One region of the Agrobacterium sp. 22-214-1 genome, then DNA from elsewhere that is predicted to be linked to it. Evidence: predicted binding sites of a transcription regulator. Region 1 holds the regulator's gene; each other region holds the start of a gene.
The links. The regulator PhoB, encoded in region 1, activates phosphate uptake and scavenging genes when phosphate is short. The targets are predictions, from matches to a motif close to TGTCATNNANCTGTCAT.

Region 1 (6,628 bases):
CGCCTTTGTCGAAAGGACATCCGGCGCTATCATCATCCTGCTTCTGTTCCTCATCGTCATGAATGTTGGCGCAATCCTGTTGCGTCGCCGCTTCGAACGGCGCTGGTAGAAGGAGCTTGAGCAATGAACATGTTGTCGGAAGCAGCAGTTGAAAAGGCGCTGGACAAGAAAATGAATGAAGTCTCATACAAGATGATCGGCAAGGACGTTTCGGTTTATTACGGCGAAAAGCGCGCGCTTTACGACGTGAATCTCAACGTTCGGGAAAATACGGTGACCGCGCTTATCGGCCCGTCCGGCTGCGGCAAATCCACCTTCCTGCGTACCCTGAACCGTATGAACGACACGATTGACGGTTGCCGGGTCACCGGCAAGATCACGCTCGACACCGACGATATCTACGATCAGGCGATTGACGTCGTGGAATTGCGCGCCCGCGTCGGCATGGTGTTCCAGAAGCCGAACCCCTTCCCGAAGTCGATCTACGAAAACATTTCCTACGGTCCGCGCATCCATGGTCTCGCCCGCAACAAGGCGGATATGGACCAGATCGTCGAGCAGAGCCTGCAGAAGGCGGGTCTCTGGAACGAGGTTAAGGATCGTCTGCACGAATCCGGCACCGGTCTTTCCGGCGGTCAGCAGCAGCGTCTGTGCATCGCACGCGCCGTTGCCGTCAGCCCGGAAGTGATCCTGATGGACGAGCCCTGCTCGGCTCTCGACCCGATTGCGACCGCAAAGGTCGAAGAATTGATCCACGAGCTGCGCACCAATTACACCATCGTCATCGTCACGCACTCCATGCAGCAGGCGGCGCGTGTTTCCCAGCGCACGGCCATGTTCCATCTTGGTCATCTTGTCGAGGAAAACGAAACCGACAAGATGTTCACCAATCCGGATGACCAGCGCACGCAGGATTACATCATGGGCCGCTTCGGCTGATCCCGGCCGGCGCTTTATCGAAACCGTACAAGACTGGTGCTTCTGCCGTGCCCGCTTCCGGGTACGCGCATGCAGGCCAAGCCGGAGGACTAGACCATGACACAGACAACGACCCATTCTCACATCGTTTCCGTTTATGACGATGAATTGAAGTTTCTGACGCGCCGCATCGCCGAAATGGGCGGTCTTGCGGAGCAGATGTGCGCCGACGCCGTGCGTGCGCTCGTCAATTCCGATGCCGCGCTCGCCCAGAAGGTCATTTCCGACGATGCGATCCTCGACCACGCCGAGCGCGAGATCGGCGACAAGGCCATCGTCACCATCGCCAAACGCCAGCCGATGGCGGCAGACCTTCGCGAGATCATCGGCACCCTGCGTATTGCAGCTGACCTTGAGCGCGTCGGCGACCTTGGCAAGAACACCGCCAAGCGCGTCATCGCCGTTGCCGGCACCGGCGTGCCGCGTAAGCTCGCCCGCGGCATAGAGCACCTGTCGGAACTGGCGCTGGTACAGCTCAAGGAAGTGCTGGACGTCTATTCCACGCGTTCCGCCGAGAAGGCCAATGCCATCCGCGAGCGCGACGAGGAAATCGACGCCATGTATACGTCGCTCTTCCGTGAGCTTCTGACCTACATGATGGAAGATCCGCGCAACATTACCACCTGCACGCATCTTCTGTTCTGCGCCAAGAATATCGAGCGTATCGGCGATCACGCCACCAATATCGCCGAGACGATCTATTACATGACCACCGGCAGCCAGCCGGAAGGCGAGCGTCCGAAGGACGACAGTTCCAACACCCTCGGTTCGGTGACCGAGTAACAGACAGGCAGCGGCTTGCGGAGTTAGTATATGGTGCCCAAGATTGCAGTTGTGGAAGACGAGGAAGCGCTGAGCGTCCTGCTTCGTTACAATCTCGAGGCTGAGGGATATGACGTCGACACGATATCCCGTGGAGACGAGGCAGAAATCAGGCTGCAGGAACGTATTCCGGACCTCCTTATCCTGGATTGGATGCTTCCCGGCGTTTCCGGTATCGAACTGTGCCGTCGGCTCAGGATGCGGCCGGAAACCGAGCGCCTGCCCATCATCATGCTGACGGCGCGCGGCGAAGAAAGCGAACGGGTTCGCGGTCTCGCCACCGGCGCCGACGATTATGTCGTCAAGCCGTTCTCGACGCCGGAACTCATGGCCCGCGTCAAGGCGATGCTGCGCCGCGCCCGCCCCGAGGTTCTGTCTTCGGTGCTGAAATGCGGGGATATCGAACTGGATCGTGAGACCCATCGCGTTCACCGCAAGAGCCGCGAAGTGCGCCTCGGCCCGACGGAATTCCGCTTGCTGGAATTCCTGATGACCTCTCCCGGCCGGGTGTTTTCCCGCTCGCAGTTGCTGGATGGCGTCTGGGGTCACGATATCTATGTGGATGAGCGCACCGTCGACGTGCATGTCGGACGTCTGCGCAAGGCGCTCAATTTTTCGCATATGCAGGATGTCATCCGCACCGTGCGCGGCGCCGGATATTCAATGGAAGCCTGAGAAAACCGAAACCGATGGTTTCACTTGGGATAAATTCTCCAAAAATCAGAAGGCCCGAGACCGGAACGGTGTCGGGCCTTTCGATTTTGAACCTTCCGCAAACGCGTATCCTCGTTCTTTTGAAGGTGACAGACGGTCTGCTGAAAGCCGGATTGCGCGGTGAAACCTGACAGTAGGAAGGGCGCGGCACGTCGCCGACGAATTCAGAGCATTTGCCGCAAGGGCCCATCGCGGTTTTACATCCGGAGAATGCGCAAGAACAGGGATTGGGAGCGCCTCTTAAACAACGCGGGCTCCGCGTCTGAACCACTTTGGATTCCGCCATAAAAAAACGGGCCCGAAGGCCCGTAGTTTTTGAGTGTCGAATGCGTGCCGCAACACTCAAGCCTTGCGACGCTCGCTTACCGGCTGGTAGGCAAGCTTTGCATGGAACTTGCAATAGGGCGAAGATTCCAGTGCTTCACAACCGCAGAAATGGAAATCATCCTTCAGCGGATCGCCGACCGGCCACTTGCAGGTGCGCTCCGTCAGTTCCGTCAGCGTCAGGCGGCGGGAAATCGGCGTAACGACATTTTTGGAGGGAACGTAATCGAGAACTTCGGCGGTCTCGATATCGATCTCCTCGTGCAGCGCCGTTGCCGCGCTCGAGCGGTTCAAGGCGCGTGCAGGTGCTGCGCTGACGCGGGTCGCGAAATTCGTCGCGCGCGGGGCAGGGGCAGCGGTGCGCTTGGGCGCGGAACGCGCCGAGGTAACCGGGCCGCCGGCCTTCACGCGTCCCGGCAGGTTGAGGCGATGGACCTTGCCGATGACGGCATTGCGGCTCACGCCGCCCAGCTGCGCTGCTATCTGGCTGGCGCTAAGCCCCTCGGACCACAATTTCTTGAGTTTTTCGACTCGTTCGTCTGTCCAGTTCATGCCGCTTCTCCGCTTGTCGCGTATAATGTCGGCAGAATCCCTCTCCGCCTCGCGGGCGTGCCGCGAGCGTGGTTTCTGCCTGATTTTTGGTGACTAGTTCCGCCGCAATGCAGTCTAGTAATTAGCGATTAACCTAGTGCCACGCAGACTCCGTGGCAAGAGTCGCGGGAATCATCTCGAATCGATTTTCCGGTTTTCCCCAACTTGCTGGCGAGTTGAGTCTGAAAGGCAACACCTTGGGCCTCATCCGCCGCCACCTACTAGGGCTTGAGAAGCCCGGGAAACGCGGACTTTTGTTGACATCGGCAGGCGAAGTGACAATAGTGCCCCTGCCGCCGCGAGGCGGCATTTTTGATTTTCAGGCAAGGGATAACCCCGAAAGCCTATTGACAACCGTCTGACAGCGCTTCCGCGCAAGGAGTGATACAGCCATGGCCGAAGCCGCCGCGCCATTGTTCGATACGTTTGCTAGAGCCCCCCTGCGCTTCGAGCGAGGCGAGGGCGTCTGGCTGCTCACGGAAAGCGGCGAACGATATCTGGATTTTGCGGCCGGCGTCGCGGTCAACTCGCTGGGTCACGCCCATCCGCACCTCGTGGAGGCGATCAAGACCCAAGCCGAGAAGGTCTGGCACGTCTCGAACCTTTATGAAGTCCCGGGCCAGGAAAAGCTTGCAAAGCGCCTGACGGAAGCGACATTCGCAGACAAGGTCTTCTTCACCAATTCCGGCGCGGAAGCGCTGGAATGCGCGATCAAGACCGCGCGCCGTTATCATTATTCCAAGGGGCATCCGGAAAAGTTCCGTATCATCACCTTTGAAGGCGCCTTCCATGGCCGCACGCTGGCGACGATTGCCGCCGGCGGCCAGCAGAAATATCTCGAAGGTTTCGGTCCCAAGGTCGAAGGTTTCGACCAGGTGCCCTTCGGTGACGTCGATGCGCTGGAAGCCGCCATCACGGCCGAAACGGCCGCGCTTCTGATCGAGCCCATTCAGGGTGAGGGCGGCATTCGCGCGCCAGCCAAGGAATTCCTGCAGCTGCTGCGGTCGCTCTGTGATGAGCACGGCATGTTGCTGATTTTCGACGAGGTCCAGACCGGCGTTGGCCGTACGGGCAAGCTCTTTGCCTATGAGCAGACGGGCGTTGCACCGGATATCATGGCGGTTGCCAAGGGTATCGGCGGCGGTTTCCCGCTCGGTGCATGCCTTGCGACGGCGGATGCCGCTTCCGGCATGACGGCGGGCGTGCATGGCACCACCTATGGCGGCAACCCGCTGGCCATGGCTGTCGGCAATGCCGTGCTCGATGTCGTCCTCTCCGAGGGCTTTCTGGAAAAGGTCCGTGATGTCGCGCTGGTCTTCCGCCAGGGCCTTGCTTCGCTGAAGGATCGTTATCCTGACGTTATCGAGGAAATCCGTGGCGAAGGCCTGCTTCTCGGCATCAAGGCCAAGGTTCCATCGGGCGAGCTGTTGCAGGCCATGCGCGCCGAGCATCTGCTGGGCGTGCCGGCGGGCGACAACGTCATCCGTCTTCTGCCGCCGCTCGTCACCACGGCGGAAGAGGCCCGCGAGGGTCTGTCACGCGTGGAAGCGGCCGCCGCTTCCCTGACAGCGAAACAGGCAAAAATCGCCTGAGGAAACAATAAAGGGCGGGCCTCTTCCCCGAGGCTCGCGAGCATGGGACAGTTTGAAATGGCTTCACCTAAACATTTTCTCGACCTGTCGGCCGTCAGCTCGCAGGACCTGCGGGCAATTCTCGACGACGCCCGCACACGCAAGGCCGCCACCAAGGCCGGAACGGCGGAAAAGCCGCTTGCCGGCAAGATGCTGGCTATGATCTTCGAAAAGCCTTCCACCCGCACCCGCGTCTCCTTCGATGTCGGCATGCGCCAGCTCGGCGGCGAGACGCTTTTCCTCTCCGGTACGGAAATGCAGCTCGGTCGCGCCGAAACGATCGGCGATACGGCCAAGGTGCTGTCGCGTTACGTCGACGCCATCATGATCCGCACGACGGATCATTCGCGCCTGCTGGAGCTTGCCGAACACGCGACGGTGCCGGTCATCAACGCCCTGACGGACGACACGCATCCCTGCCAGATCATGGCGGATATCATGACCTTCGAGGAACATCGCGGCCCGGTCAAAGGCAAGACTATTGCCTGGACGGGTGACGGCAATAACGTCCTGCATTCCTTCGTCGAAGGCTCGGCCCGTTTCGGTTACCGCATGACGATGGCCGTGCCGATGGGCTCCGAACCGCATGACAAGTTCCTGAACTGGGCGCGCAACAATGGCGGCGAGATCATGCTGTGCCACGACGCCGACAAGGCCGTTGCGGGTGCGGACTGCGTCGTCACCGATACCTGGGTGTCCATGAACCAGGAACACAAGGCGCGCGGCCACAACATCTTCCAGCCCTATCAGGTGAATGAAGCCCTGATGGCCAAGGCGGAAAAAGACGCGCTGTTCATGCATTGCCTGCCGGCCCATCGCGGCGAGGAAGTGACGGATGCCGTGATCGACGGTCCGCAATCCGTCGTCTTCGACGAGGCGGAAAACCGCCTCCACGCGCAGAAGTCCATCATCGCATGGTGCATGGGCGTCATCTGATGAGCAATCGCCCGGCCTGACACCGTCACGCCGGGTGCTTGAACTTGCGCGCATAGATTACCATCTGTGGGACTTCGAAGAGGCCCGTCGGTTTTGCTGGCGGGCCATCATCACGATTTGCACGTTTTTCCCCGGAAGCGGTTTCTCTTCCCGGGTCTCTGTGCGACAAGCGAAAAAAGCACATTTTAAAAGCCGGACTTTTGGACGGTAGCGGCGCCACGGCTGCGCCAGGGAGTATGACATGGCAGATGTAACGGTTGAACTGGACGATCTCGATTTTGCTGGCGACGACAAGGTTGTGCCCTTTCAGGTCGAAGGTCTGGATGTGCGCGGCCGCGCCGTGCAGGTGGGTCCGCTGCTGAATGCCATCCTCGAGCGGCATGACTATCCCCCGGCGGTCGCCCGCCTGCTGGCGGAAGCGACCGTTCTGACGGCGCTGATCGGCACGTCGCTCAAGTTTTCCGGCAAGCTGACCGTCCAGACCAAGGGTGACGGCCCGGTCGACCTTCTGGTTGCGGATTTCACCGCGCCGGAAAGCATGCGCGCTTATGCCCGTTTCGATGAGGAGCGGCTGGCGGAGGCGATTGCGGCCGGGGCGACGTCGCCGGAGCAATTGCTCGGCAACGGCATTC
Region 2 (6,628 bases), on a different contig from region 1:
AGTTCGGCCGCCGCGCAGGAGGTGCGCGACAAGATCGCCGCCATCGAGGCGAATTTTCCCGAAGATGCCAAAAAGCCGGTCATATCGAGGTTCGACCCCGCCGCCGAGCCGATCCTGTCGGTGGCGATCAGTTCGACGTCGCTCGATGTGCCCGCCCTCACCAGCCTTGCCGACCAGAAGGTGGTGCGGCAGTTGACGACGGTTGCCGGCGTCGGCCAGGCAACGCTGGTCGGCGCCCGCAAACGGCAGATCGATGTGGCAATCGACGAGACGCGCATGCGCGCCCTCGGGATCGGCATCAACGAGGTGGTGAATGCGCTGCGCACCGGCAACAACAACAGCCCGGCCGGAAGCGTCGTCGACCCCGTCTCCGAACGCACGATCCAGGTGCAGGGGCGTATCGAGGAGCCGCAGGCGCTGCTGGATATGGTGGTGGCAAGGCGCGGCGGCGCGGCCATTGCGCTTCGCGATGTCGCAACGCTTTCCGAAGGGGCAGCCGATGCCGAAAACCGCGCCCTTTATAATGGCCAGACGGCGCTGGCGATCGACATCGTCAAGGTTCAGGACGCCAATACGGTTCAGGTCGCGACGGATGTGAGGAAGCGCCTCGATGCGCTCAACGCCGAGCTTGCCCCACAGAACGTGCAATTGCGCATCGTCACGGATGCGTCGATACCGATCCGCGAATCCGTCAACCAGGTACAGACGACGCTGATCGAAGGTGCGGCGCTCGCCGTCGCCATCGTCTTCCTGTTCCTCAATTCCTGGCGCAGCACGGTGATTACCGGGCTGACATTGCCGATAGCAATCATCGGCACGCTCGCGGTGATCCATTTCCTCGGCTTCACGCTCAATACGCTCAGCCTGCTGGCGCTGACGCTTTCCATCGGCATTCTGGTGGATGACGCCATCGTGGTGCGCGAAAACATCACCCGCCATCTCCACATGGGCAAATCCCACCTGCGCGCGGCACTCGACGGCACCAATGAAATCGGGCTTGCGGTAATCGCAACAACGGCGACCATCGTGGCAGTCTTCCTGCCGGTCGCCTTCATGGACGGCATTGTCGGCCGGTTTTTCTATGAATTCGGCGTCACCGTTTCCGCCGCCGTCCTGATCTCGCTCTTCGTCGCCTTCACGCTCGACCCGATGTTATCAAGCGTCTGGTACGATCCGGACGCCCAGCCCGATGCGAAGCGCGGGCCGGTAGGCCACCTGATCGCCCGTTTCGACCGCGGCTTCGAATGGATGGCCGGGCAATATCGCCGGGCCATCGGCTGGACCCTGCGGCACCGGCTCGTCACCCTGCTTGTCACGTCGGGCATCTTTATCGGCAGCCTGTTCATGGTGCCGCTGGTCGGCACGGAGTTCGTTCCGAATGCCGATGAGGGCCGCTTTCAGGTCAATATTACCGCGCCGGTCGGCTCCTCGCTGGATTATACGACAACGAAGGTGCGGCAGGTCGAAAAGGCGCTGAAGGAATTTCCGGAAGTCGAGACGCTCTATTCCACCGTCAATACCGGCGGCGCCGCCGGTAAGCATCGGGCCACCATATTGGTGGGGCTGGTGCCGCTCGACATGCGGAGCCGAACCCCGCTCTCCCTTGCCGAACCGGTTCGCAAACGCCTGTCAGCCATACCCGGCATAGAGATTACGATCCTGCAGAATGGCCTTGGCGGCGGCGAAAGCCCGGTGCAGCTCAGCATCCTCGGCGACGACCGGGCGGTCCTCGAAAAAATCGCCACCGGTCTGGTCGAAGACATGAAGAAAATCCCCGGCCTCGTGGATGTGACCTCCAGCGCCAGGGATGTGACCTCCATTCTTTCGGTCCGCCTGAAGCCTGCGGCGGCGAGCGATCTCGGCATTGCCCGCTCCGATCTTGCCGCGGCCCTTTCCCCCCTTATCGGCGGCGAGGATGTGTCGAAATGGACGGATGCGGACGGCAACAGCTACGATATCGTCATCCGCCTGCCCGTCGAGCGGCGGTCCGACGCGGCAGGTCTCGGTGAATTGATGATCGCGACCAGCCGCACGGCCGCGAACGGCGCACCGCTGATGGTGCGTCTCGATCAGGTTGCCGATATCGGCATCATGCCGGCCCCCGCCGAAATCCGCCGTATCGACAATCGCCGCGAGATACTGGTTTCGGCCAATATCGCCGGCCGCACGCTTGGCGACGTGACGGAGACGTTGCAGGGCCTGACAGCCGGTCGTGACCTGCCGAACGGCTATCGCATCCGCTTCGGCGGTGACGCCGAAACCATGCAGGAGACCATCGGCCACATGGTCACGGCGCTTACCATGGCCGTTATCTTCATCTACATCGTGCTCGCCTCGCAATTCGGCAGTTTCATGCAACCGCTCGCCATCATGGCGTCCCTGCCACTTTCGCTTGTCGGCGTCCTCATCGGGCTGATGGTGGCCGGCAGTACGATCAACATGTTCTCGCTGATCGGCTTCATCATGCTGATGGGCCTCGTGACCAAAAACGGCATCCTGCTGGTCGATTTCGCCAATCGTGAGCGGCGGCGTGGGCTATCGCTGAACGCGGCGCTGGAAAATGCCGGCGTCATCCGCTTCCGCCCGATCATCATGACGACACTGGCGATGATCTTCGGCATGATCCCGCTCGGTCTGGCCGTCAGCGGTGGCGGCGCGCAGCGTGCGCCGATGGCCCATGCGGTGGTTGGGGGCCTCATCAGTTCCACGCTGCTGACCCTGATCGTGGTGCCGACCATCCTGTCCTATATAGACAGCATCGTCAGGCGTTTTACCCGCCTGTTGCCGAAAGCGCCGGATGAAACGGGGCATTCGAACCATCCGGCGCAACCTTCCCAAAAGCAGCCGGCCTGAAAAGGCCGGTTTTGCATCCATGGAGTTGCCGTCACCTCAGCAGGAGAATGGCGGCCGGGCCCGCCAGAAGCACGGCGAGGACGATGATGGGATGGAGATAACGCAATAAAAAGCGGAGAACGGGACGACATGGTTTCATGCAACGGCACCTGACGGCAAACATCAGGCAAGGTTGGAGATGGCCCATTGCGGCGGCATTACAGTCTTGACCACAGGAGCGGATGCCGGACGGGTGCGGTTACGGCCTCTCGCTGCCCTGACGCTTCTTTTTGCCCTTCGGGCGAAAATCGACAAGAAGCGACTTCAGTTCGATATCGCGAACGCGCCTTGCCGCCTCATCCGGGCGCACCCATTCCAGCAGGCGTTCACCGCGTTCCTTGAAACTGGTTTCCGCCTCCGTCACCTCTATCTGGAACACATCGACCATGCAGGGAACGACATCGCCATTGTCGAGCATCTTGAGATAGGTATAGCGGCCAACCGCATTCTTTTTCACCCGGCCGCGCACGCCCGCCTCCTCCCACGCCTCGATTGCCGCCGCCTCGTGCGGCTTCTTGCGTTTCATCGGCCAGCCGCGCGGAATGATCCAGCGTCCGCTGGTACGGGACGTGACGAGGAGGATTTCGACATCCTCGCCATTGCCGGCATAACGGAAGCAAAGCGCGGCATATTGCTGCCGGAAAGCGCCGGTGAAGAGCTTTTCCGGAACCGCAGCAAGCTGCTGGAGCAATGTCAGTGCACGAGCCGGGCGGGTTTTCCGGCTTTTCTTGGTGGGTTTCATATCCGTTGATAGTGCTGATTTTCCGGGTTGCATCAATGCCCCGCGTGCATTTATGACAGTTTTATGACAATCACCCCCCACAACTAATAAAGCGCCATTGAGGGCCAATTCGCATGATGAGTATTTTTCGCAAGCTGATGCCGCGCGAGGACCGTTTCTTCGACATGTTCAGCAAACATTCCGAAACCGTCATCAAAGCGGCCGAGGCCCTTGACCAACTTTTGAGCGGCATCGACGTCGAGAAGAACTGCGACCTCATCGTCGCCCTCGAACATCAGGCGGACGACATCACCCGCGAGGTGCTACTCGCCGTCAGGCGCAGCTTCATCACCCCCTTCGACCGCGGCGACATCAAGGATCTCATCCAGTCGATGGATGACGCCATCGACATGATGCACAAGACCGTCAAGACCATCCGTCTTTTCGAGCAAACGGAATTCGATCCGCTGATGAAGGAAATGGGTCATGAGATCGTGCGCGCAGCCGGCCTCATCGCGGAAGCCATTCCGCTTCTCAACAAGGTCGGCACGAATGCGCATCGCCTGTCATCCATCGCCGAAGAGGTGACCCGCGTTGAAGGCCGCTCCGACGAACTTCACGATCAGGGTCTCAAGGACCTCTTCCGCCGCCACGGCGCAAGCGGCAATGCCATGGCCTATATGATCGGCAGCGAGATCTACGGCGAACTCGAAAAGGTCGTCGACCGTTTCGAGGATGTGGCCAACGAGATCAGCGGCATCGTTATCGAGAACGTCTGATGGATGTCGCACTTGCCCTGCCGCTGCTAATCGGCCTTATCGCCATCGCGCTGTTCTTCGATTTTCTGAACGGTCTGCACGATGCCGCCAATTCCATCGCCACCATCGTCTCCACCCGCGTGCTGCGCCCGCAATATGCGGTCGCCTGGGCGGCCTTCTTCAACTTCATCGCCTTCCTGTTCTTCGGCCTGCATGTGGCCGAAACGCTCGGCACCGGCATCATCGATCCGGCCATCGTATCGCCGCAGGTGATCTTCGCGGCGCTGATCGGCGCCATCGTCTGGAACATCGTCACCTGGATTTTCGGCATTCCCTCCAGCTCGTCGCATGCGCTGATCGGCGGGCTCGTCGGTGCTGGATTTGCGAAGGTGGGTTTCAATTCCATCGTCTGGTCGGGCCTGCTGAAAACCGTGGGCGCCATCTTCATGTCGCCGGCCATCGGCTTCTTCCTCGCCCTGCTTCTGGTGCTCACCGTCTCCTGGCTGTTCGTGCGGCAAACGCCCTTTGCCGTGGACCGCACCTTCCGCGTGATGCAGTTCATCTCCGCCTCGCTTTATTCGCTGGGACACGGCGGCAACGACGCGCAGAAGACCATGGGCATCATTGCCGTGTTGCTCTTCAGCCAGGGACATCTCGGCGAGAGCTTCTACGTGCCCTTCTGGGTGGTGATTTCCTGCCAGTCGGCCATGGCGCTCGGCACGCTGTTCGGCGGCTGGCGTATCGTCCATACGATGGGATCGAAGATCACCCGGCTCAATCCGATGCAGGGTTTCTGCGCCGAAACCGGCGGTGCGCTGACGCTGTTCGGTGCGACGTGGCTCGGCATTCCGGTCTCGACCACCCACACGATCACCGGCGCCATCGTCGGCGTCGGCGCGGCCCGCCGCGTCTCGGCGGTGCGCTGGGGCCTTGCCGGCAATATCGTCATCGCCTGGATCGTGACCATGCCCGCGGCTGCGCTGATCTCCGCCGCGGTTTACGGGCTGACGTCGCTGTTCGGCTGATAGGTTCAGCCCTGCCCCGATTTGCCGCTCCTCCCGGAACAAAAGCCACCCCGTGGCTGTTGTTCCGGGGGACCAATGCGGATCGCGGACATGGCACGGCAGGTTTTCTGGAAGGGTTATCTCAAGCTGTCGCTGGTGACGGCTTCCGTCTCGCTGACGCCCGCGACGACGGAAGGCAACAAATACACCTTCCACATCCTCAATCGCAAAACCGGCAACCGCGTCGAAAGCCGTTATGTCGACAGCATCACCCACCGACCGGTCGCCGCCAAAAACCAGGTAAAAGGTTTTCCCCGCGCCGAGGACGATTACGTTCTGCTGGAGGATGACGAGATCGATGCGGTGGCGCTGGAAAGCACCCGCACCATCGATATCAAGACCTTCGTGCCGAAAGGATCGATCGACTGGATCTGGTACGACCGTCCGCATTTTCTGCGCCCGGAAGACAAGATCGGCACCGAAGCCTTCAGCGTCATTCGCGAGGCCATGAAGGTGAACGATGTTTTCGGTATTGCGCGCCTCGTAATCTACCGTCGTGAAAGGGCTGTGCTCCTCGAACCGTCGGGGAAAGGCATCATCCTTTGGACGCTGCATTATGGCGAAGAGGTGCGCGAAAGCATCGACGCGCTGGAGCCGAAGATGAAAATCGACCGGCCGCTGCTGGACGCCATGGAAAAACGCATCGGCAAACAGGTGACGGGTTGGAAACCGGCTTTGGTGCAGGACCCCATTCAGAAGAAGATCAAGTCCCTGCTGAAGACCAAGGGCGAGGAGGTCTCCTCCTCGAAAAAGAAAACCGGCACGAAGGCACGCACCGGTGGCAATGTCATCAACATCATGGATGCCCTGAAGAAAAGCCTTGCTTCCGAAAAGAGAAGTTGAGGCTCGATGCCTTCAGCGGGCCTTTTTCGGAAGCGGCTCGGCAGCAGCAAAAAATCCATCCCACGGGTCTTTTTTCAGCGCGGAAAGACGCGCGCCGATATTGTTGACGGTGAAATGGGCCGGGCCGATCTCGGCGGTGAGTTCCGACCATTCGAGGGGTGCTGAAATGGCGGCTCCCGGCCGGGCACGTGTTGAATAGGCCGCAACCGCCGTATTGCCCCTGCCATTGCGCAGATAGTCGATGAAAATGCGGCCCTGCCGTTTCGCCTTGGTGGCGACGGAGAGATATTTCTCCGGCTCGGCCTTCGACATATCCGCCGCCATGGCCTTGGCGAAGGCTTTTACCGGGG
Region 3 (6,628 bases), 250 kb from region 1:
ATGAAATCTCCCTCTGCCGAACACCTGCAAATCCCGGGGCCCCCCCGGGATTTTTGTTTATGCGATCAAAAAAGACACGCGGATTTGAACGGTCCAAGATTCCTCCCGAAAGCTTTGTCGGCGAACAGCCGGATGCGATATCCGTGAAATCTGTAATATTTTATTCATCAAACTGACATCCACACTTCACGCACCGCTGTTACGCCGAACCCCGTCAAAAAGAAGATTGGACGGGGAAATGAGCTTTCACCTGAAGCAAGTCACGCGCCGTTTCGGCAACCACACTGCGGTCGATTCCGTGAATGTCGAAATTCCGCAGGGCCAGATGGTTGGCGTTATCGGACGCTCGGGTGCGGGAAAATCGACGCTGCTGCGCATGATCAACCGCCTCGTCGATCCGTCCTCGGGTTCCATCCATTTCAATGACACGGAAGTTTCGGCGCTGAAGGGCGCGGTGCTGCGCAGCTGGCAGCGCGACTGCGCCATGATTTTCCAGCAGTTCAATCTGGTGCCGCGCCTCGATGTGCTCACCAATGTCATGCTCGGTCGCCTCAATCACCGCTCGACGGCGCTCAGCCTGTTCAACATCTTCACCAATGACGAGCGCCTGATGGCGATCGCCGCCCTGGAAAGGCTCGGCATCGAGCATGTGGCCATGCAGGCTGCCGGCACGCTTTCCGGCGGTCAGCAGCAGCGCGTCGCCATCGCCCGCGCCCTGATGCAGTCTCCGAAGATGGTTCTGGCCGATGAGCCTATCGCTTCCCTCGACCCGCTGAACGCCAAGATCGTGATGGACGCGCTGCGCGACATCAACGAACGCGAAGGCATTACCGTTATTACCAACCTGCATACGCTGGATACGGCGCGCAATTATTGCGAACGCATCATCGGCATGTCTCAGGGCCGCGTCGTCTTCGACGGAACGCCGGCGGAACTGACGGCTGCGGCCGTCACGGAAATTTACGGAACCGATTCTCAAGGGTCCGGCATCGACGAGACCATGACCTCGACCAGCATCAATATTCCCGGCGCGCAGCTTCCCGCGCGTCCGGTGCAGCAATCTGCCGGCCCCGAACCGCTCGCTCTCGCCGGGCTCTGAGGAACCGCTCAGCATCGTTTGCGCCCGCGTCAAGGGCCGATATTTCACAACAAACTCCGGCTCGCCGGGAAACAGGAGAAAGTCCATGTTGAAGAAAGTCCTTCTTTCGGCAGTCGCCCTTGGCGTTCTGGCCGGTTCCGCCATGGCTCAGGACGTCAAGGTCCTGCGTATCGGTCTCGACGGTTCCGAGAACGAAGCCGACATGATCCGCAGCACGAAATGCGTTGCCGATGGCCTGAAGGCCGCGACCGGCGTTTCGGAAGTTCAGGTTTTCCCGTCGCCGGACTATAACGGCGTCATCCAGGGCCTGCTCGGCGGCACCATCGACATCGCGTCCATGGGCGCTTCCTCCTACGCCAAGATCGCGCTCGCAGACCCCAAGGCCGTCGATCCGATTCTGACCTATACGGGTTCTGACGGTTCCAGCGGTTATTACACCATCATGGTTGCCCGCAAGGACAGCGGCATCAAGAAGCTGGCAGACGCCAAGGGCAAGAAGATCGGTTTCGCCGATCCTGACTCCACCTCCGGCTTCCTCGTTCCGAACGTCGCTATCCCAAAGGAAACCGGCACGCCGATCAAGGAATTTTTCGCTGAAACCGGCTTCGGCGGCGGCCATGAGAACCTCGTTCTCGCCGTTCTCGACAAGAAATTCGACGTTGGCACCACCTTCGGTTCGGGCGTTGGCAAGTGGGAAGAGGGCTATTCCGGCGGCAACCTTCACCAGATGGTGAAGAAGGGCAACCTCGACATGGACGATATCGTCGAAGTCTGGAAGTCGCCGCTGATCCCGAACGGCCCGTTGATGGTCGCCAACAAGCTCGGCGACAACATGAAGAAGAAGGTCGAAGACTTCTTCATGGAACTGCCGAAGAAGGACCTCGCCTGCTTCCAGGGTTACACGCAGGGCAAGAACACCGCCTACATCAAGGTCGATCCGTCCTTCTACCAGACGATTATCGACGCCCGTAAGTCCGTTATCGGCGGCTGATCCTGACATCATGTTCCGGAAGCGGCGGTGCCTTGTGCACCGCCGCTTTGCCAATAAAGGAAGAGCGGCATGGCGACCACACTGCAACCTGGTACCCTCACGCCCGAGGGATTGAGCGCATCGTCCCGAACGGTCATGCGTCATTATCAACAGCAGCTTGCGACGCGGCGGGTCTATACCGTCATTTCGCTCGTGGTCTTTCTAATCATTCTCGCGGCATCGCTGAATTTCGCCAACGAGGCAAATTCAGGCAAGTTCTTCGAGCGCCTGCCATATTTCTTCGATTTTCTAAAAACGTTTGTGCCGGATAGCCCGCTTGAAATCTTCCGTGCAATGTTCGATCTGCCGTCGCCCTATGACAATGGCTCGATGAAATACAATTACGTCGCGGATCGCGTCTATGTCACCGACAGCTTTTACATCCCGCATTTCATTTACCAGCTGATCATCACCCTCAACATCGCATTGGTGTCGACGATCATCGGCACAAGCTTCGCCTTCGTGCTCTGCTTCTTCGCCTCCACCAATCTCGTCGGCGCCGGTCTCGTGCGCTTTGTGGTGCGCCGGGTCATGGAAGTGCTGCGCGCCTTCCCGGAAATCGTCGTCGCCGGGCTGTTGACCGCCATTCTATCCATCGGTCCTATCGCCGCGATCATCGCGATTTCTGTCCACACGATCGGCGCTTTGGGCAAGCTGTTCTTCGAAGTGGTGGAAAATGCCGACATGAAGCCCGATGAAGGCCTGCGCGCCGCTGGCGCCAACTGGCTGGAGCGGGTGCGCTTCGCCATCGTGCCGCAGGTTCTGCCCAATTTCGTGTCCTATGCGCTGCTACGCGCCGAAATCAACGTGCGTGCCTCCACCATCATCGGTGCCGTGGGCGGCGGCGGTATCGGCGAGGTCTTCCGGCTTTCGATCGGTAACGATCATGCCTCCAAGACCTATGCCATCATCATCCTTCTGCTGATCACCATCATCGCCGTCGACCAGTTTTCCGGCTGGCTGCGCCGCAGGCTGATCGGCCATCAATCCTTCGAATTCGGACGGGGAGCGGCCTGATGTCGTCCAGCTTCATTCTCAACACCGCCGACCGCGAGAGATTGGCGGCCGCGCATCCGCACGTGTTCAATCGCAGTTTCATGCAGCGATATGGTCTGCTCGTCGGCCTTCTCACTGTCACCTTTTATCTCATCGGCTGCTTTTTCTTCTTCAATGTCGGTCCTGCCTTCATGCAGGGCCGGTGGGATCGTGCCTCGAGTTATATTCAGGACTGGTATTCCTGGCGCGCCCAGCCGCGCCTGCGTTTCGAAGACGGCAAGGTGGAGCCGCAATGGTCCAGCCGCGGGCAATATCCGGTCGATGCAAAGATCGACTGGCTGCAGCCCCTGCCGGGTGGCGGCTACAGCGTCGTTTATGTGGGCACAGACAACCGCCTCGACGTGACCCCGACCCGGGTGGATGTCTATGTCGACGGCAAGAATTATCCCGTCATCATCAATGGAGAACAGGCCCGGGCATCTGACGATGTGCCGCAGGAAATCCAGCAGGACGGCAACAAGGTTCTCGTGCATTTTGGTTTTGCCGGACAGGCGGAAATCCGCACCAGCCAGGTCTATGTGCAGCGCCGTTTCCTTGGATGGGCGAATTTCCTGTTCGACACCAAATCGGAATTCTGGGGCAAGGGCTTTGGTGAACTCGCCGCTCTCGCGCTGTGGGGAGAAAGGCTCGATCCCGGGCGCTCCAATATCGGCCACATGGTGGACGATTTCCTCGACAACAGCGTCTGGCAACATGCCGATATTCTTTCCAAGCTGATGCAGACGCTGGTCATGGCCTTTGTGGGCACGCTGTTCGGAACGCTCGTCGCCCTGCCGCTCGCCTTCATCGCCGCGCGCAACATCACCGCTAACAGGACCGCAAACTGGGGCATGAAGCGGCTGTTCGACTTCCTGCGTTCCATCGACATGCTGATCTGGGCGCTGTTCTTCACCCGCAGCTTCGGGCCCGGACCGATCCCCGGCATTGCCGCGATCTTCTTCACCGATACCGGTGCGCTCGGCAAGGTCTATGCCGAGGCGCTGGAAAATGTCGACGACAAGCAGCGCGAGGGTGTCAAATCGGTCGGCGCTTCCCCGATTGCGGTCAACCGCTTCGGTGTGCTGCCGCAGGTCCTGCCGGTCTTCATTTCGCAGTCACTCTATTTCTGGGAAAGCAATACCCGCTCCGCCACCATCATCGGCGCGGTGGGCGCCGGCGGCATCGGTCTGAAACTGCTGGAAGCGATGGGCACCAATGCCGACTGGGACAAGGTCGCCTATATGGTCCTGCTTATCCTCTTCGTCGTTTTCCTGTTCGACCACATCTCCAATTCGCTGCGTTCACGCCTGATCGGCAAAACACAACACTAGGTCTGAAGGGATGGAATGACGAACCTCGTAACGATGTTCGTCATCTCCTCCAGACACCCGCGCAGTCCCGATTTATGCCGGCCCTATCCCGTCATCATGTCCGCCTGTGTCTTCAGCACATTAGGAAGCTTGCCGCATTTCCAATGCGCTTTTTTCCTTCGGCATCATCATTCTGTCACGGAAACCAATTACCTCGCACTCCTGACCTTGCGGGAAGCTGGCGAGTCACGCCAAATAGCTTCTCATCCCTGGTCTCCCATGACACTGAAGAGTGCTTGCCGTGCGCTATGCCATCTATTTTTCTCCGGCTAAAGATCACCCGTTGACTGAGGCGGCGTCACGCTGGCTGGGCCGCAATGCATTTTCCGGCACGCTGCATGACGACCACGACGACTATGCCGACATGACGGAGGAGCCACGCCGTTACGGTTTCCACGCGACCCTGAAGGCTCCTTTCGAGCTTGCCGAAAAATACAGCGAAGCGGAGCTGCTCACGGCCTTCGAAGATTTCGCGGCCAGCCAGTCCACCTTCGAAATTCCGCGTGTCGTCGTCGGTGCACTCGGGCCGTTTTTTGCACTGATCCCGGACCGCACCTATCAGCCGCTGCAGGATTTTGCCGCCGAGATCGTCGATCATTTCGACCGGTTTCGCGCGCCCCTGTCAGAGACCGATATTGCCCGTCGGCGGCCACAGATGCTGACGGAGAGCCAGCGGCAAAATCTGTCGCTCTGGGGTTATCCCCATGTCATGGATGATTTCCGTTTTCACATGACGCTGACCGGCCGCATCGACGAGAGCGAGCAGCTCGCCATGCGCGAGGTGCTTTCGTCGCGGTTTTCCGAATTCACCGATCGACCTCTCAGCATTTCCGGCCTCGCTTTGTTCATTGAAGAAACGCGCGGCGCGCCCTTTACCGTTCATAGCTGGCACCCCCTTGGCCAGCCACCAAAGAAAGATGCGAACCCATGACCGAGCACGCCCTTTCCAATGCCCGTATCGTTCTGGAAGACGATATTATTCTGGGCTCAGTCCTGATCCGTGACGGCAAGATCGCCGATATCAGCGAAGGTGCTTCCAAAACCGGCGAAGATCTCGAAGGTGATTATTTGATCCCGGGTCTGGTGGAACTGCATACCGACCATCTTGAGCAGCATTATTCACCGCGCCCCGGCGTGATCTGGGACAAGATCGCCGCCATTCAGGCCCATGACGCACAGGTGGCCGCCTCCGGCATCACCACCGTATTCGACTGCCTGCGGCTCGGCTCGGATGAAGACGGCGGCTTCAAGAAGGGTGAAATGCGCGAAATGGCTGACGCCATCGAGGCCGCGGCGGATCAGAACCGCCTTCGTTCGGATCACCTGCTGCATCTGCGCTGTGAAGTCGCTTCCTCTGATGTGCTCGAACATTTCGAAGACTTCGAAACCGATCCGCGCGTGCGGCTGATTTCCCTGATGGACCACTCCCCGGGGCAGCGCCAGTTCCAGTCGATGGATCAGTATATCTTCTATTACCAGAAGAAGCGTGGGTTGAGCGACGAGGCTTTCGCCGAGTTCGTGCGGCGTCGGCAGGCGGCGTCGGCGGAATATTCCGCCAAGCACCGCGATTATCTGGCCGCCCGCTGCGCCGAGCGCGGCATTACGGTCGCAAGCCATGACGACGCCACCGAAGCGCATGTCGGCGAGGCTATCGGCCACGGCGTGAAACTGGCGGAATTCCCCACCAGCGTCGAAGCCGCAAAAGCCTCGCACAGCGCCGGCATGAGCGTGCTGATGGGCGCGCCGAACATCGTTCGCGGCAAGTCCCATTCCGGCAATATCGCCGCCCGCGACCTCGCGGAGATCGGCGTGCTGGATGTTCTTTCTTCCGACTACGTGCCCTTCAGCCTGCTCTTCGCGCCATTCCTGCTCGCCGATCAGGTAGAAGCCATCAGCCTGCCGGAAGCACTGCGCATGGTCACCGCCACGCCGGCGCGCACCGTCGGCCTTCTTGATCGCGGTCGTATCGCGACAGGATTGCGGGCCGACCTGGTCCGGGTTCACCGCGAGGATGGCGTGCCGGTCGCCCGTTCCGTCTGGCGTCAGGGCAAGCGCGTGGCATGACCGATGATGGGCAGGATAGCCGGCGCGCGG

Region 2: a site for PhoB is predicted at 3,687-3,703, ahead of ACQZ5G_RS21040 (DUF47 family protein). Genes of this name have one in related genera too.
Region 3: a site for PhoB is predicted at 4,658-4,674, ahead of ACQZ5G_RS09270 (DUF1045 domain-containing protein). Genes of this name have one in related genera too.

Annotation. Positions count from the first base shown of each region.
Region 1 is NZ_JBNWCK010000001.1:1,585,339-1,591,966, reverse strand. Features, by position in the region: gene pstA (phosphate ABC transporter permease PstA) at 1-109, shown strand, start outside; gene pstB (phosphate ABC transporter ATP-binding protein PstB) at 124-939, shown strand; gene phoU (phosphate signaling complex protein PhoU) at 1,036-1,761, shown strand; gene phoB (phosphate regulon transcriptional regulator PhoB) at 1,792-2,475, shown strand; gene ACQZ5G_RS08005 (GcrA family cell cycle regulator) at 2,857-3,390, opposite strand; gene ACQZ5G_RS08000 (acetylornithine transaminase) at 3,822-5,021, shown strand; gene argF (ornithine carbamoyltransferase) at 5,079-5,996, shown strand; gene ACQZ5G_RS07990 (Hsp33 family molecular chaperone) at 6,238-6,628, shown strand, end outside.
Region 2 is NZ_JBNWCK010000007.1:43,672-50,299, reverse strand. Features, by position in the region: gene ACQZ5G_RS21050 (efflux RND transporter permease subunit) at 1-2,853, shown strand, start outside; gene ACQZ5G_RS21045 (NUDIX hydrolase) at 3,092-3,634, opposite strand; gene ACQZ5G_RS21040 (DUF47 family protein) at 3,748-4,392, shown strand; gene ACQZ5G_RS21035 (inorganic phosphate transporter) at 4,392-5,396, shown strand; gene ku (non-homologous end joining protein Ku) at 5,487-6,278, shown strand; gene ligD (DNA ligase D) at 6,291-6,628, opposite strand, start outside.
Region 3 is NZ_JBNWCK010000001.1:1,833,370-1,839,997, forward strand. Features, by position in the region: gene ACQZ5G_RS09245 (transferase hexapeptide repeat family protein) at 1-4, shown strand, start outside; gene phnC (phosphonate ABC transporter ATP-binding protein) at 239-1,099, shown strand; gene phnD (phosphonate ABC transporter substrate-binding protein) at 1,185-2,090, shown strand; gene phnE (phosphonate ABC transporter, permease protein PhnE) at 2,160-3,146, shown strand; gene phnE (phosphonate ABC transporter, permease protein PhnE) at 3,146-4,495, shown strand; gene ACQZ5G_RS09270 (DUF1045 domain-containing protein) at 4,767-5,465, shown strand; gene ACQZ5G_RS09275 (alpha-D-ribose 1-methylphosphonate 5-triphosphate diphosphatase) at 5,462-6,598, shown strand; gene phnN (phosphonate metabolism protein/1,5-bisphosphokinase (PRPP-forming) PhnN) at 6,595-6,628, shown strand, end outside.